DNA from 4 places in the Pantoea phyllosphaerae genome. Region 1 is predicted to be linked to each of the others. Evidence: predicted binding sites of a transcription regulator. Region 1 holds the regulator's gene; each other region holds the start of a gene.
The links. Region 1 encodes LexA, which represses DNA repair genes until DNA is damaged. Its sites were predicted from a motif close to TNCTGTATGTACATACAGNA; they were not measured.

Region 2: ACR6A7_RS01980 (DinI-like family protein) is a predicted target of LexA. The motif match lies at 1,389-1,408, and genes of this name have one in related genera.
Region 3: ACR6A7_RS04905 (YebG family protein) is a predicted target of LexA. The motif match lies at 1,802-1,821, and genes of this name have one in related genera.
Region 4: umuD (translesion error-prone DNA polymerase V autoproteolytic subunit) is a predicted target of LexA. The motif match lies at 2,649-2,668, and genes of this name have one in related genera.

The regions. Positions count from the first base shown of each region.
Region 1 covers NZ_JBPFDE010000004.1:25,593-29,485, reverse strand. The annotation lists gene ACR6A7_RS07165 (CsbD family protein) at 1-158, opposite strand, end outside; gene dinF (MATE family efflux transporter DinF) at 339-1,661, opposite strand; gene lexA (transcriptional repressor LexA) at 1,792-2,406, opposite strand; gene ACR6A7_RS07150 (diacylglycerol kinase) at 2,513-2,881, opposite strand; gene plsB (glycerol-3-phosphate 1-O-acyltransferase PlsB) at 3,010-3,893, shown strand, end outside.
Region 2 covers NZ_JBPFDE010000001.1:424,870-428,762, reverse strand. The annotation lists gene amyA (alpha-amylase) at 1-50, shown strand, start outside; gene yedD (lipoprotein YedD) at 100-579, opposite strand; gene ACR6A7_RS01985 (DUF6388 family protein) at 774-1,097, shown strand; gene ACR6A7_RS01980 (DinI-like family protein) at 1,449-1,688, shown strand; gene ACR6A7_RS01975 (hypothetical protein) at 1,714-1,980, opposite strand; gene ACR6A7_RS01970 (hypothetical protein) at 2,212-2,940, opposite strand; gene ACR6A7_RS01965 (hypothetical protein) at 3,025-3,351, opposite strand; gene ACR6A7_RS01960 (hypothetical protein) at 3,332-3,721, opposite strand; gene ACR6A7_RS01955 (helix-turn-helix domain-containing protein) at 3,862-3,893, shown strand, end outside.
Region 3 covers NZ_JBPFDE010000002.1:353,936-357,828, reverse strand. The annotation lists gene proP (glycine betaine/L-proline transporter ProP) at 1-608, shown strand, start outside; gene ACR6A7_RS04910 (cupin domain-containing protein) at 771-1,109, shown strand; gene ACR6A7_RS04905 (YebG family protein) at 1,458-1,787, opposite strand; gene ACR6A7_RS04900 (SIR2 family protein) at 1,893-2,687, opposite strand; gene ACR6A7_RS04895 (non-canonical purine NTP pyrophosphatase) at 2,684-3,244, opposite strand; gene ACR6A7_RS04890 (four-helix bundle copper-binding protein) at 3,620-3,893, shown strand, end outside.
Region 4 covers NZ_JBPFDE010000009.1:28,950-32,842, reverse strand. The annotation lists gene ACR6A7_RS13270 (hypothetical protein) at 1-47, shown strand, start outside; gene ycgZ (regulatory protein YcgZ) at 241-480, shown strand; gene ACR6A7_RS13260 (hypothetical protein) at 659-925, shown strand; gene umuC (translesion error-prone DNA polymerase V subunit UmuC) at 943-2,205, opposite strand; gene umuD (translesion error-prone DNA polymerase V autoproteolytic subunit) at 2,207-2,626, opposite strand.

The sequences.
Region 1 (3,893 bases):
TCATCCTTAGCGTAACCGTAGCGTTCCTGAATTTTGCCGACGAGCTGATCGCGTTTGCCTTCGATAACCTGCATGTCATCGTCGGTCAGCTTGCCCCATTTTTCTTTGAATTTACCTTTGAACTGCTTCCAGTTACCGCTCGCTTCGTCTTTATTCATTTTAGACCTCCACGTCATCCTTAGTTTTACATACCACCGCATAGCGGCAGTACGACAATACAAAGCGCTGCTGTATCGCGCTGTTGTAAGACAATTATAGTAGACGAATCGGCAAGTGGCGGATAAATACAGAATAATCTGTCAGGCGCAGCGCACTACGACTGGCGCAGTGCGCATAAATTAACTTTGAAACCAGCGGTTTAAGCGCCATTCATGCCGCCAGATCAACCAAAGCGAAACGCCACGCAGCGCAAGAAAAACCGTTACCGCCAGCCACAAGCCGTGATTGCCTAACCAGGGGAGAGTCAGCAGCGTCAGAAAGTAGCCAAGCGCGGCCACCGCCATACTGTTACGCATTTCGCGTCCGCGCGTTGCGCCGATAAACAGGCCGTCCAGCAGATAGCACCATACGCCCGCCAGCGGCAGAACGATCTGCCAGATAAGATAGCGATCTACCAGCTGCCGCAGGGAATCCAGCGACGTCAGCATCGACACAATAGCGTCGCCGCTCGCCGCGTAGATGAGCGCAAAGGCCAGTGCGACCATGCCCGCCTGTCGGCAGGCAGCGTGCCATACCGACAGCAGCCGTTCTCCATCGCGTGCGCCATAGGCCTCGCCAGAGACAGCTTCCACTGCATAAGCGAAGCCGTCGAGCGCATAGGCGGTAAAGGTGATGAACATCAGCAGCACGGCGTTAGCGGCGACAATCTCCGGCCCCAGCCGCGCGCCAATAAGCGTCAGTGAAGCAAAGCAGAGCTGCAGCAGCAGCGAGCGCAGCATAATGTCGCGATTGAGGCGCAGCAGGCGGCTGATATCCCCGCGCCAGCTCGCTTTTAACATCGCAATCGAGATGCCGCGCAGCTTCAGCACGCGCCACACCATCGCCAGTCCGACCGCCAGCGTGACATACTCGGCCAGCGCCGTGGCGCTCGCTGCCCCTGCCACGCCCCACTTCATCCCGAGTACCAGCCAGAGATCGAGCAGAATATTGACCGCGTTGCCTACCACCAGCAGCACGACCGGCGCACGGGCGTACTGCACGCCCAGCAGCCAGCCGAGGATCACCATGTTCGCCAGCGTCGCCGGTGCGCTAAGCCAGCGGATATTGATAAAGATGGCTGCCTGCGCCTGCACCTGTGGATCGCCGCCCGCCAGCCGACCTGTCAGCACGCTAAGCGGCTCGCGCAGCAGGATAAACAGCAGGCCCGCAAGCAGCGCCATCAGCAGCGGCTGCGTCAGGGCGCGCGCCAGCGCTTGCGTATCGCGTGCGCCGAAAGCCTGCGCGGTGATGCCGGTGGTGCTCATGCGCAGAAAGAGTAAAAGCATGAAGACGAAGCTGGTCGCGGTCGCGCCAATCGCTACGCCGCCAAGATAAACCGGGCTGTCGAGATGGCCGATAACGGCGGTATCCACCAGGCCAAGCAGCGGTACGGTGATATTGGAGAGGATCATCGGCAGCGCCAGCCGCCAGAGTTGTCGGTCGTCAGCAGAGAAGAGACGCATCAGCCGGTCCATGCCTGAAAACGTAAAAAGAAGCGAGGCGGCCCCGGCGCGGCGTCAGCCGCAGGAGGCGCATGAAAAGATTATCGTACAGACGCCTGACGAAGGGATGCAGGCGTCTGAAGGCCAGCGGTCAGAGCCACTCGCCGTTGCGCACTACGCCTACCGCCAGACCTTCGACGGTCAGCGACTGCGTGCGAGTGTCGACGACAATCGGTTCGAAGTCGTTGTTTTCCGGCAGCAGATGAACCACAGTGCCCTGCTTTTTCCAGCGCTTTACCGTGACTTCATCATCAATGCGCGCCACCACAACCTGACCGTTACGCACATCCTGCGTTTTATGCACCGCCAGCAGATCGCCATCCATAATGCCAATATCTTTCATCGACATACCGGCGACGCGCAGCAGGAAGTCAGCAGAAGGCTTAAACAGGTCGGGGTCAACTTTGTAATGGGTTTCAATGTGTTCCTGCGCCAGCAGCGGCTCACCGGCGGCGACGCGGCCGATTAACGGCAGGCCATTGGACTCTTCCTCTTCCATCAGCAGGCGGATGCCGCGTGATGCGCCGGAAACGATTTCAATAACGCCTTTACGCGCCAGCGCTTTGAGGTGTTCTTCAGCGGCGTTAGGGGAACGGAACCCCAGCTGCGAGGCGATCTCCGCACGCGTTGGCGGCATGCCCGTCTGGTTGATATGGTCGCGAATCAGGTCATAAACCTGTTGCTGCCTGGTGGTTAATGCTTTCATCCCGCCCCCTGGTTGTTTATACAGTCGCTGTGAGTATATACAGGTATTGGTGAAATGAAAACCAAAACCCAGGGAAATAACAGCCGTTTGGGCAATAATGGAAAGGCTATCGCAAATGGGTCCAGAGCAGCGCGATCCAGACAAACAGTGCCAGTATGATAGCGATCAAGACGGCGGCAGAGCCCATATCTTTCGCCCGCCCCGCCAGCGGATGACGCTCCTGGCCGATACGGTCAACTACCGCTTCAATCGCGCTGTTAAGGATCTCAACGATGATCACCAGCACGACCGAGCCGATCATCAGAATGCGCGCGACGGTGTCGACATCCAGCCAGCAGGCGATCGCGATCGCGACAAGGGCGGCCGTGGCTTCCTGACGAAACGCAGCTTCATGCTGCCAGGCGGCGCGTAGCCCTTGCCACGAGTAGCCTGCCGCTTTCACTATCCTGAGTAAACCGGTGGTATGACTTGCCATTGCGAGGGAACCCTTTTAGTTGTTTGACGTCAATGTCTGGGCCAGGTGCGTTTGGCACCACCACAGATCTTCGCAGCACTTTCTGATATGCTTGCGGCGCTTTGCTAACAAGAGGCTTCATGTTGTCTATGTCAGGTTGGCGTAAACTTTATTATAAATTGTTGAATTTACCACTTTCTATTCTGGTAAAAACGAAGGCTATTCCGGGCGATCCCGTTTCCGAACATGGGCTCGATCCGACGCGGCCGATTATGTACGTGCTGCCATACGATTCCAAGGCGGATTTGCTGACGCTGCGCCAGCAGTGTCTGAAGCATAATTTGCCCGATCCGCTCTCGCCGCTGGAAATTGACGGCGCGCTGCTGCCGCGCCACGTGTTTATCCACGACGGCCCGCGCGTATTTCCCCATTTTGGGCCGAATACGGAATCGGTGAAAATTTTTCACGAGTACCTCGATCTGCATCGCAACAATCCTCAGCTCGATATTCAGATGCTGCCGGTATCGGTGATGTTCGGCCGCGCGCCTGGCCGCGAGGTTCAGGGTGACGATACGCCACATCTGCGCGAGCTTAACGGGGTTGAGAAGTTTTTCGCCATTATCTGGCACGGCCGGGACAGCTTTGTGCGCTTTTCCCCAACGGTTTCATTGCGCTGGATGGCGACGCAGCACGGCACCGATAAATCGATCGCGCAGAAACTGGCGCGCGTGGCGCGAATTCATTTTGCCCGCCAGCGATTAGCCGCAGTCGGCCCGCGTCTGCCAGCGCGTCAGGATCTTTTCAACAAGCTGCTGCAGTCCAAGGCGATTGAAAAAGCGGTGGAAGACGAGGCGCGCAGTAAAAAGCTTTCCCATGAGAAGGCGCAGCAGAACGCCGTCGAAATGATGGAGGAGATCGCTGCAGACTTCTCTTATGAGGCGATACGCGTCACCGATCGCGTGATGGGCTGGCTGTGGAGCCGTCTCTATCAGGGCATCAACGTCAACGGCGGCGAACGCGTACGCCAGCTGGC
Region 2 (3,893 bases), on a different contig from region 1:
TGGTGCGCTGCAACGGTGGTAGCGTCAGCGTCTGGGTGCTGGCGGAGTAACGTCACGCGCCTTATTCCTTCACAGCGAATGGAATAAGGCGCGACGGGATTACTGCTTGTTTTCGTTCGCCTGAGTGATGGCGGACTTGAGGATTTCCGGTTCAATATTCTGGATAACGGCCGCGTTCGGCTGTTTCGCCACCTCTTCCAGCGCCTGCTGGCACTCTACCGTCGGGCGCTCGACCTTACGCAGCGTCAGCCCGTCATAGCGCAGCTCGCCCCCCTCCAGCTCCAGAGGCATAACGCGCGACTGGCGATTGACGTTAACGTAGTCGCCGCTGAGCAGCGTCAGCTTGCCTGGCTTGGCGATCACGCGCATCCACTGGCGGCAGTCAAGCGTAGTGCCGTCCGCCTTGACGATCAGCGTGCCCAGCGCGCGATCGCTGCGCAACCCGCTTTGCGGCCCGACCGTTTGCCAGGTCCCCTGCAGGCTGGCAGGCGCCGGCGTCTGTACCGCATCCTGATAGCTGTTGATTTGCGCACAGCCGGCCAGCACCAGCGCGGCCGTCGTCAGCATCCACTTTTTCATCGTTAATCCCTGAGATCGCTTCAATGGCGGCTAAGTTATAATTTTTCGCCTGCTTTCCGCAAGCTATCTACGCCCTGCTTCGACTCGCACGGCCATTTTTTTTCTTCTGCGCCGGGTTTAACCGCGCCCTGACAGCGACGGCAGGGTGCGTTACACTGGCGCGCTGCACCACACTTAATCTTTCGGGAAATCTTATGAAAACGCCAGAAGCCTATTACGCGCAGGCGCGCGATATGTTTTTCACCGCCCATGCCGATTTTCAGGCCGCGCTCGATGAACTGACGGAGAGCGATGCGCGCCACGCTAATATGTCACTGCGCCAGCTGCGCGAATGGCATGCGGAACGTATTTACGCCGCCTTTCTGCGCCAGAAAAATCTCGACGGCATGATCTTTTCGATCCAGCTTGCCGAGCCAGATAAAGCGGTGGCCGCCGAAGCCATTGAAAACTATCTTAAATCGCATGCTGAATCGCTGGGGATGACCTGGGAAGAATTTTGCATCAAGAACGAGCTTTAAGCGGTTAAAAACAGCAACACCTCCAACCAGTGAAATAAGTCAGGATTAAATTGTACAAGATCATAAAACTTGTATAAGTTTACTGTACGACTTCGGTCGTGATTGTCCTTGAACGAATGGTGCGTTTGCACCGCCTCTGGAGGTGTTTGCTGGATTTCCACCTCCAGAGGTTTGATTTTTTTCGCTTTATTACCTCTTCTTGCCCCTCGTTACCCCTCCCGGTTTTATTATCTGAGACGAATTTGCGCATCACGCCGAAAAAAGATCGTTCAACTGGCCTGAGAGGCTTGTCACTGGTTGGATTTACAGTATGATGTGCCAGCGAATTTCTTCCCTGTATGGAATACCAGTATGTTTGTGGAATTGATTTACGATAAGCGTAACGTTGCCGGCCTGCCAGGCGCACGCGAGATAATTTTACAGGAGCTGGAAAAACGCGTTCAGCGCGTCTTCCCGGAGATTGAGGTGCGCGTAAAGCCAATGGAGCGTAACGCCATCGAGACCGACTTAAGCAAAAACGATAAGGCTACGGTGGCGCGCATTGTCGAAGAGATGTTTGACGAGGCGGAAATGTGGCTGGTGGCCGACTAAGCGCCGACCACTGCCGGGAGCAGGATTACTTCTCCTGCTCGCTGTGGTTAATGGCGATTTCGATATCCTGAATGACGGCGTCTAAATCATCCAGCAGCGTGCCCTGTTTGTTCAGCAGCGCATCAATGCGTCCGGCAAACTCGGGATCTTTATATTCGCCAGCATCGAACGCGAGCCAGTGGCTGGAGAGCGTTTCGGTATTGGTTTGCGCATAGTGGCGCATCTCTTTCAGCTGCGAGGTCACATCGCGCAGGTAGTCAGTTTTGCTTTTCGTTTCGACTGAATCACTCATGCAGTTTCTCCTTTTGCTGTTTTAACCAATAAATATCTCGCGTGAATGATTAAAGATAGTGGAATATAACGAAGCCGCCTTAAGAATATTCGGAAGTAGCGCCTGCCCCCTCACCCTCTCTGGCTGGTAGGCCTTTTCTTGAGGCCAGCCTTAACGCTGCTTCTCCAGAAGCGTCCCTCTGATCAAAACAGGGGACGCGTTGTCCCCTTTCATACTTTATCTGTTTAGCTATCAGAGATACTTACGCGCCAGTTCGAACAGCTCCTTTCGGGCTGCCATGCCAAGATGCTCAATCCCTTGCTGTACAAAATCAAACGCGGCGCCGAAATCTTTTACCCCTGCGCTGAAGTCGCTTTGCTCCTCTTCTCCGGCGGGCTGAGCTGAAGATGGCGCAGCAGACGTCGCGCTGCCGGAATCGGCTACAGGTGCCGTTTCCTGAACAGCAGCGTTAACAGCCTGCGCGCTCGCCTGCTCGGCAGCGGCATCCGCCACGGATGTCTGCGCCTGGGGTTGCGCATCGGCGGCAGGGTCGGCCGCAGCGGGCTGATCGACAGGCTGAGCGGGCGCGTCCAGCGGCACGCTTTGCTCTGCGGGCTGTGGCGCTGCGGCGGCCTCTGGGGTCGCAGCCTGATCCGCAGGTTGCGCAGCGGCAGCGTCGGGCGTTGCCGACTGCTCCGCGGGCTGCACAGTAGCGGCATCCTCAACAGCGGCCGGTGAGGCTGAGGCGTCCGGCACAGCGCTCTGATCCCCCGATGGCGAGGGCGTGTGCTGTGCCGTCGCATCAGGCGCTACATGGGTTTCGCCCGGCGTCTCTTCGGAGGTGGCGGGTGCCACCGTCGAAGGAGAAGATAACCGCTGCAGCTGCGGATCGGTCGGCACATTAGCGTCCGGTATAGCAAACTGCGGCAGCTCGGCGTCGCCTGCTGGCGTGGTTGAGTTAATGATGCTGGTATCGGTCATGGCAGACTCCTTAGTGATGATGAACGATCGGAGGGCATGAAAGCCTTCACCAATCAGGTTAAAAATTCGCATAACCTTCTCCCGTTACGGTTTCAAAGCTTTTTCATCCTGTATAACCACACGTTTCACTTTGTCAGCCGTCTGAGCAGCAGTCTGATCCGGCAGCGCATCCAGCTTGTGCTGGAGTACGGACACCTGTTTCGTCAGCTGATCCACTTTTTGTTCGCGTCGATCGGCAGCCTCGATAGATGCGCGACGAATCTCTTCAACGCGCCGGTTAGCTGTGCTGCTGACATATAAAAAAAGAATTGTCATCACAATGCATACCAATGACATGCTCAGCATCAGCACCCCGAGCATGACCTTGCGCTTGTGGGTCGTCGGTCTTATTTCACTGTGTATCTCTGCCATCGCTATGCTCCTCCAGAGTGGAAATTAACCTGTCGATTTCATTACGAAACTTGCTGTTCTGATCGGCATCGGTCATGACCACCAGAATGCCGAGCGCATTTTTGATTAAGCGCAAATCGGTCTCCAGGGTAGATATCCGCCGTAAATTAGTGTCATGGCGTATGCGCAAATCGTCATTTTCCTGACGGAGAAGTGCATTGCTCTCCTTCAGCAATAAGACCTGCTCCTTGTAGCTGGTAATGATCTCTCCACCGGCACGGTTGCTGGTGACAATAGAAGCAATGCCTGCAATGAGCGGCTTCCAGAAAAGCGCCGCCGCTCCGCCTCCAAGTACTAATGCGCCAACACTGGTTATCAAACTACTTTCCATGCATCACCTCTGTACCTCGTCGGGTAACGGCTGCTGACGTCAGGCGTAAAACGCAAAGCGCCTCCCTCGCCGAAACTTAAGATTGCTTAAATTCACAGCTTAAGTATACTTAAGTCTGGCTCTCAGGAGATGTCAAGAAGATGGAAAAAGAAACAGCGGGCGATCGTATTCG
Region 3 (3,893 bases), on a different contig from region 1:
ATATGCTGACCTCCTATATGCCGAGCTATCTGACCGGCATTCTGGGTATGGGCGAGCTGAGCAGCCTGCTGCTGATTATGGTGGTGATGTTCGTGATGATGCCGCTGACGCTGTTCTGGGGACACTGGGCGGATCGCCTGGGTCGTCGTCCGGTCATTGGCAGCGGCGCGGTTGGCCTGATCCTGCTGGCGATCCCCTGCATGATGCTGGTGACGTCAGGCAATATGTGGCTGGTGTTCGCTGGTCTGATCGTGCTGGGCGCGCTGCATACCTGCTTCAGCGGCTCTATGCCAGCCACCCTGCCTGCGCTGTTTGTCACCGATATCCGCTACAGCGCGCTGGCGATCGGCTTTAACCTCTCCGTTTCACTGTTCGGCGGTACGACACCGCTAATTACTGCCTGGCTGGTGGACACCACCCATAACCTGATGATGCCTGCCTACTACCTGATGGGCGCCGGGGTAATCGGCCTTATCACTGTGCTGACGCTGCACGAATCAGCACGCAAGCCGCTGCGTGGCTCCTCGCCTGCGGTGGCCAGCGAAGCAGAGGCGCACCGTCTGGTGAAAAAGCTGCGCTCACGCAATAAAGCGCGTCCGGCGCAGTAATCACAGCCCTCTCTGATGATAAAAAAACCCGCCGCTGGCGGGTTTTCTTTTATGTCTCGTATGAAAAGCGCGCATCAAACACAAGAACGTTGAAAAGACATGTTTTTTTCCGCTCAGAGTCGCTATGGTATCGGTTCCATAGCAAGAGAAAGGACGATCACCATGGTCTCGAAAGAGAATGCCGAACACTATATTTGGGGCGACCAGTGCGATGGTTGGGCACTGCTGCAGCGACAGGATCTCAGCATTATCCACGAGCGGATGCCCGCCGGCACTGCAGAGATCCGTCACTATCACGCCCAGAGTCGGCAGTTCTTTTTTGTGCTGCGCGGCACGCTCTGTATGGAGCTTGAAGGCGAACGTCATCTGCTCCACCCCCATGAAGGTCTGGAAATTCCTCCCGAAGCGAAACACCAGGCCCGTAACGACAGCGAAAGTGACGTCGAATTTTTAGTGATCTCGCAGCCCACTACGCGCGGCGATCGCATCGACCTGCTCTGAGGCTTTTTGATCTACGCCGCAGTGACCTGTAACCACTGTATGCAGCTTATTTGATCCAGAACAATTCGCACCTCGCTGCCTTCTGTCAATTTGTGTCAACGGTTCCAGTAACCGCACATTTTATGGAGGCAGGCTGATGACGAGTAAACTGGGTTTAACGGCAGGGTTAATGGTGTGGCTGGTCTATGTGGCATGGATGGCGAGCTACTATTTCGGCACCTTCTCTCTGTTCGCTCACTGACGCATAAAAGCTGGCGGAGCAGGCGCGCCTGACCGCAGAGGCTTCCCGCATACAAAAACGCGCCGCAGGCAAAGGCACTGCGGCGCGTTTTTTATATCGGGCTGAAATTAAGCGGCCTTAACGGCGCGCACTTTCTTCGTCTGAGCGCCTTCGCCTTCGGCGCTTTCATCTACGTGAACCTTTTTCGCCGCGTCAGCCGCATCCGGAAGTTTGCTGGTGCGCAGGATATGCTGGATCGCATCTTTCTGCTCTGCAAGCAGCAGGCCGAGCGTCTCAGCCTGAGATTCATCCATATCGGGCTGATGCTGCGCTAACCAGTCGGTAAAGGCCTCCGCCATGTCGAGCATCTTGTCGTAGGCATCCGCCTCTTTTTTGCTGGCAAACGTCATTTTCTCTTCACCCTTCTTGACGACTACGTATTTAATTTCGACAGCCATTTTTGCCTCTCCGATACTGTTAATATATACAGTATATCCCTCATGCGGGCAGATTGCATCCTTTTTTCAACGCTATCGCTACGCCGGTAAAAGTGAAGAATTCGCTCAGGAAATCAATTCATTAAGAAAATCAGCCAGCGCTTTGCGCGGGTCGTCCTCTTCCGACACGATCATATCGATTCCCCACTGCCCCAGCACCTCGCGCGCCACCGGATTATTGCGGTTGGTGAAGAGATAGGACTTCGGCCGTGCGGTCGCCAGGCCGGTTCTGCCCCACATTTTCGTCAGGCGATAGAACAGCAGGCGGATATTGAAATCGCTGATGCTGTAGCCGACAAACAGCACCGAATTGCCCATCACATCGTGAGTCAGTTTGATATCGAGCGGCGAGTCGAAATAGAGACGCTCAAAATAGCTGCTCTCATCCAGCACGATTGAAGTGTCGTCGTCGAAATCGCCGTGCAGTTTGATGATATGCCGCTTGTCCTCGGTAAGCGCCACCAAATCTGCCGCGTTGGCGACTTTGCTATAGGGGACGCCGTGCGCCTCGTGCGCCGCTTCCAGCCAGCGATCGTAGTTGGTGGTGTAAATACGGCTAAAGTTGCCCTGCGTAATCATGGTGTGAATTTCTGACGATCGGACATCAATGTCCGGGCGATGCCACTCGCGATCCATCCAGCTGCGCAATGGCCCCAGCGACCCCTTCTTCTGTTTGTAATACTCCGCCAGCGAAAGATGGGTGCCGTAAGTGTTGAAGATTTTCGGATCGTAGCCCAGTTCATTCGCCAGATGGGCGATCAGCTCATGCCACTCCGGCAGTCCCAGGTTGCGCGAGATGCCCGCGCCGGCGAAGAGGATCAGTTTGCCGGAGTCATAGGCGCGTTTGAGTTCAGGTTTCATGCCACTCCTCGGGCGGTTTTCAGAAATTCGGCGAAGCGATCGAGCGCCAGCTTGCGCATAGAGATTGCATTTTTCAGCTCGCCCATCTCGGCGAAAGTCTGACTATGGCCTTCCGGGATAAACACGCAGTCCCACTGAAACTCGCGCGGTCCGGCAGGTCTGGCGGCGATGGTGCCGCGCACTTCGCCATGAAACTGGTACATTTTGCGCCCGTCGCAGTAGCCCAGCACGGTTTTCGCCGTCACCGCCTGGCTGTCCAGCCCCTGCACCAGCTTGGCGAAGCGCTCCGCCTCCAGCCGGTTCCAGAAGATGCGCGTCAGTCCGGCGGGCAAGCCATTCAGCCCGTCAAGATAGAGCCCCGTGTGTTCAACAAACAGCGGGCGGCCGATAATGGAAAACGCCCTGGTCAGCTTGTCACGTACCAGCGCGATTTCGTTTTCCGTCTGGATTTCGTCGATGCGGCGCGCGATAGGCACGACGTCGACGCCTACCGGTTCGAGGATTTTGCGTACCTCGGTCAGCTTGTGCTCATTTGCTGACAGAAAGCGGATTTTCATTGCAACCCTATAAACTTATTATGTTTTTAGAAAGAAATCTTACCTGCTTGTTATCATAGTTTACTCTGCTGTACGCATTATCGAAAAATGCGCCGAGGAGCCAGGTGAACAGACAGCGGCATTTCCTCAGGCTTTGGCCCCAATCTTAACGCAGCCCTTCTTAGCATTGACTAAGCCTGGCACTTTTGCCTGCATCAGCCAGCAGGCAGGCTGTCTGCGGCAGTATGATCGTGGCTTAACGCTGGATCAGGCTGCTGACCCTGACGGCCAGACCAGCCTCAGACGCAACGATGAAAAAGTTATTTACTTATTTCCGTGTTGCATAATCCATTTTCTTTTCCAGGCTTACTAAACACGTTCAGTTAGGGAGGAGATATGTCTAATCCGTTTAAAGAGTGCATCGAAGCCTGTTATCTGTGCGCTGCCGCCTGCGACCATTGCGCAGCGTCCTGTCTTGAAGAAGAGAATCTGGAGATGATGCGCAACTGCATCAGAATGGATATGCAATGCGCGAACATTTGTCGACTGGCCGCGCAATTTATGGCGCTCAACAGCGAATCAGCCAAATCGCTGTGCCAGCTGTGTGCAGAGATTTGCCAGCAGTGCGGCGACGAATGCGGCCAGCACGAGCACGATCATTGCCAGGCGT
Region 4 (3,893 bases), on a different contig from region 1:
CCGCCTGCGAGCGCGCAATTCGGCTGCTGGCCAGTAAATTAAACTGACACCAGGCTGTTATCTGCTTACCAGTCTGACCAAAATTTTTCCTAACCCGTTGTTAATACTGGCAGCATAGTGAAGTTCAAAAAATAAACGTCGGCCTGCACAGGTAATCCTGTACAACCCCGTAAAAATTGTATAACTTTAGGCCTGACTTAACTGATTATCTTTTAATCATACGGACTTTAAGGGTTGTTTATGCGTCAGACTGGAGACAGGCCAACCACAGGCAGTGATATCGCCCACTACTTCAAGAAGGCGACGCTGCCATGCGAGCAGGAAACCCTGGGGCGGATCGTGGTCGAGATCCTGCGCGCGGGTAAACAGCTCAACAGGAAGACGCTCTGCACCAAACTGCTGGCCCGTCTTGAGGTTGCATGCAGCCCGGAAGAAGAGCAACATTATCAGAAACTTATAGGCTTATTGTTTAAGCGTTAATTATAATTTGCAGGCTGACCATTGCGTTCATCCCCTGCCCGCAGCATGATTCACAGTGGAACGTGTCAGGGAGAGCATTTTGACGGATACAGGCCGCAGGCGAGAGCTCGCATAGCCGGTTTTGCGTCTGACCACTCTCTCCCGTCAACGGGCAAACACTGTAACAAGAGATGCGGGTATGCACAGAAGTAAGATTGAAAAACTCACCGATTACCTGATTGGCGAAGCCGTCGCCGCGCTGCTTGAGCAAAATGCCTCGATTTCGGGCGCCTCGCTGGCGAATCGCCTGAAAGCCATGGCACTGACGGAGCACGACAGCGAAAGAAAACAGGCGCTGGCGCTGGCGCTGGCGGAGATACGCCAGGAGTTTCCTTCGGCGCGCGCCGTCAGTGAACCGCCGCGCGGCTATCCGGAACCGCTTTCGTCCAGCGCAAAGAAACACTGAGGCTTCAGGCCGATCGCTTATCTGACGATCGGCAAATCTGAAAAGCGGGTGGTATAGGCTGGTGACAGCATATCGCGCTTCATCGCCCAGCTCTTTTCAATGCCCTGCCCGGCAAACCAGAGTGTTCCCCTGCCCGCCTGATTGATTTTATCTACCACCTGCATCAGCGCTTCGCTATTGGCTCGCGGCCCACAGGCGTCAAACAGATGCAGCTGCGCCACGTTCTGGCTGAAAAAATCGCCCAGCATGACGCCCGCCTTCATGTAGCGGTAGCCGTCCAGCCAGATGCGATCCAGCGCCTCTGTGGCGATGCGGACGATATCACGCGTATCGTTGGAAGGGGTCAGCAGCTGCCCCATCGCCTGATTGCCATAATAGGCTTCATTGGCCGCGTGCGGGCTGGTTTTCAGAAACACGGCGATCTGCCGACAGTACTGATTCTCCTGCCGCAGCTTTTCCGCCGCCCGCTCGGCATACTGACAAACCGCCTGCCGCACCGCGCTGTAATCGGTGAGGCGCGTGCCAAACGAGCGCGAGCAGACGATTTGCTGTTTCGTCGGCACCATCTCTTCCAGATCCAGGCAGGCTTCGCCGCGCAGTTCGCGCACCGTGCGCTCCAGCACCACGTTAAAGTGCTTGCGGATGACCCAGGTAGAGCTGTCTGCCAGCTGCAGCGCGTGCTCAATGCCCATCTGATGCAGCTTTTTAGCGATACGCGCGCCGACGCCCCACACCTCTTCTACCGGCACCAGCGCCATCAGCTTACGCTGCCGCTCGGCGTGTGACAGGTCGACCACACCTTGCGTACCGCGATATTTTTTCGCGGCGAAGTTGGCCAGCTTCGCCAGCGTCTTGGTAGGCGCAATCCCGACCCCTACCTGCAAATGCAGTTCCTGCTTCACGCGCGCCTGCACGGCGCGCCCAAACGCCTCAAGCGGCTGGCAAAAGCTGACGCCGCTCAGGTCCAGGAAGGCCTCATCGATACTGTACATTTCTACCGCTGGCGCCATCTCCTCCAGCGTGGTCATAACCCGCAGGCTCATATCGGCATAGAGCGCGTAGTTAGAGCTAAAAACCTGCACCCTGTGCTGGCGCAGCGTTTCTTTCAGCTTAAAAAAAGGGGCGCCCATCTTAATGCCGAGCGCCTTAGCCTCTGCGCTGCGGGCGATCACGCAGCCGTCGTTATTGGAGAGCACCACCACGGGCACGCCGCGTAAGTCGGGACGAAAGACGGTTTCACAACTGGCGTAGAAGCTGTTTACGTCCACCAGCGCGTACATATTAGTGCGTCGATTTAATAACGTAGGTCACGACGCCAAACACCTGAAGTCCTTCGGGCGCGTTAATGGGGATCGGGCTGTGTTTGCTGTTGGCTGGCATCAGCAGCAGAGAAGGATGGATGCGAAGCTGTTTAATAGTAAATTCGCCATCAACGGCGGCGACGATAATATCGCCATGCTTCGCCGTAAGAGAGGAGTCGACGACAATCATATCCCCCTCGCCTATGCCTGCGTCGATCATCGAATCGCCGCTGACGCGGAGAAAATAGGTTGCGCTAGGGTGCTGCACCATCAGGTCATTCAGGTCGATGCGTTTTTCGATGTAATCCTGCGCGGGCGACGGAAAACCGCAGGGCACACGCTCAATGTAAAGCGGCAAAGAGAGCAGGTCGCGGACTTCCGCGGGGCGATATAACTTCATGAGAAAGGCTCCTTCTTCTGAATACTGTATATAAATACAGTAATATCAAACTCATGATTTAATCAAGGCGCGGCGGTGGTAAAAATGGTAAACCCACTGACGCTGAAGGGATTATTTTTTGTAAGGCCGGGCGCTTCATCGGTGCCATGAGCAAAATATCGCCTTAATTCAAACTGATATGATGATAATATGAGCACTGAAACCTGAATAAAACGGGCTTTCGCCGGGCTTGTGTTTTCATCATCTCACCCCTTTTCAGAGTGTCATCTGCTTTACCTGGCAGTGACGGCCGCGAGGCGCCCCCTCCCCTTTTCCGCATCGCTTTTGATGCTCTGATGGTTAAATGTTTACTCGACCGTCCAAAACGGATTCTGGCTTTTTTACCCTGAAGAGGGGCAGTCGCTCTTTGTAAGAGATATAAATCAGCGCATCGTTTTTTTAAAAACGATTAAAACGCTATATTAATAGCAGCTAAATAACAGCATGCGCGTGAAAGGTAGGTCTCTAACCGTTAGAGATGAAGGTATTTATTTATTTTAAATCAGTGGCGGCGTTTATTAACTATGTTATGCTTAAAATGAATTCTGAGCCCAAGCCTCCACCAGAGATATTGCTCTACGAGTCCGTTTCATATCCAATATGACTCCCCCCTGCACTGCAGGGGAATTTTTTATTTCGCTTTATTAAATATCACTATCCTTCTTCCCTCTCTGTTTCCCCTGGCTATGCGCGGCGTGACCGGTGCAGGCGCGTCTCTACAGAAAAGAGTGGCCTGTCCAGAGCAGCTTAGTTACCGTGCTGCCAGATATAAGTTGCAGACCATTCTTAGTAATCGTTTTCAGATATAAAAAACCACTACAATTCAATCACTCCCTTTTATCAGCAACCTAATCATTAGAAATCTAAATTTATAATATGGCCCGTCGGAAAGGCAATTATCGCTGACGTTGACTATGTTTAAGCGGCTCGGTAATGAAATCCACAATGCTTACTGAGCGGCTGTTACTCCAACCCCTTGCCCCCTTTTGGGGGCTTTTTTTTTGGCCGAAGCGCCCCTGGCGCGATGGGGCCGCCGCTGCTGCGCAGTATCCCGAAAGGGGCCCTGATAAGCCGATACAGGGCCCGTCATCCCGCATGCAGGCGCTGTGCGACAGCGGCAAAAAACCAGTAACAGCAAAGGCCTACAGCCTGTACTGCTGACGGACCTTTCGCGGCCTGCTCAACAGATCGACGGACCCTCAACGTATGTCAGCCATACTCAAGCAAG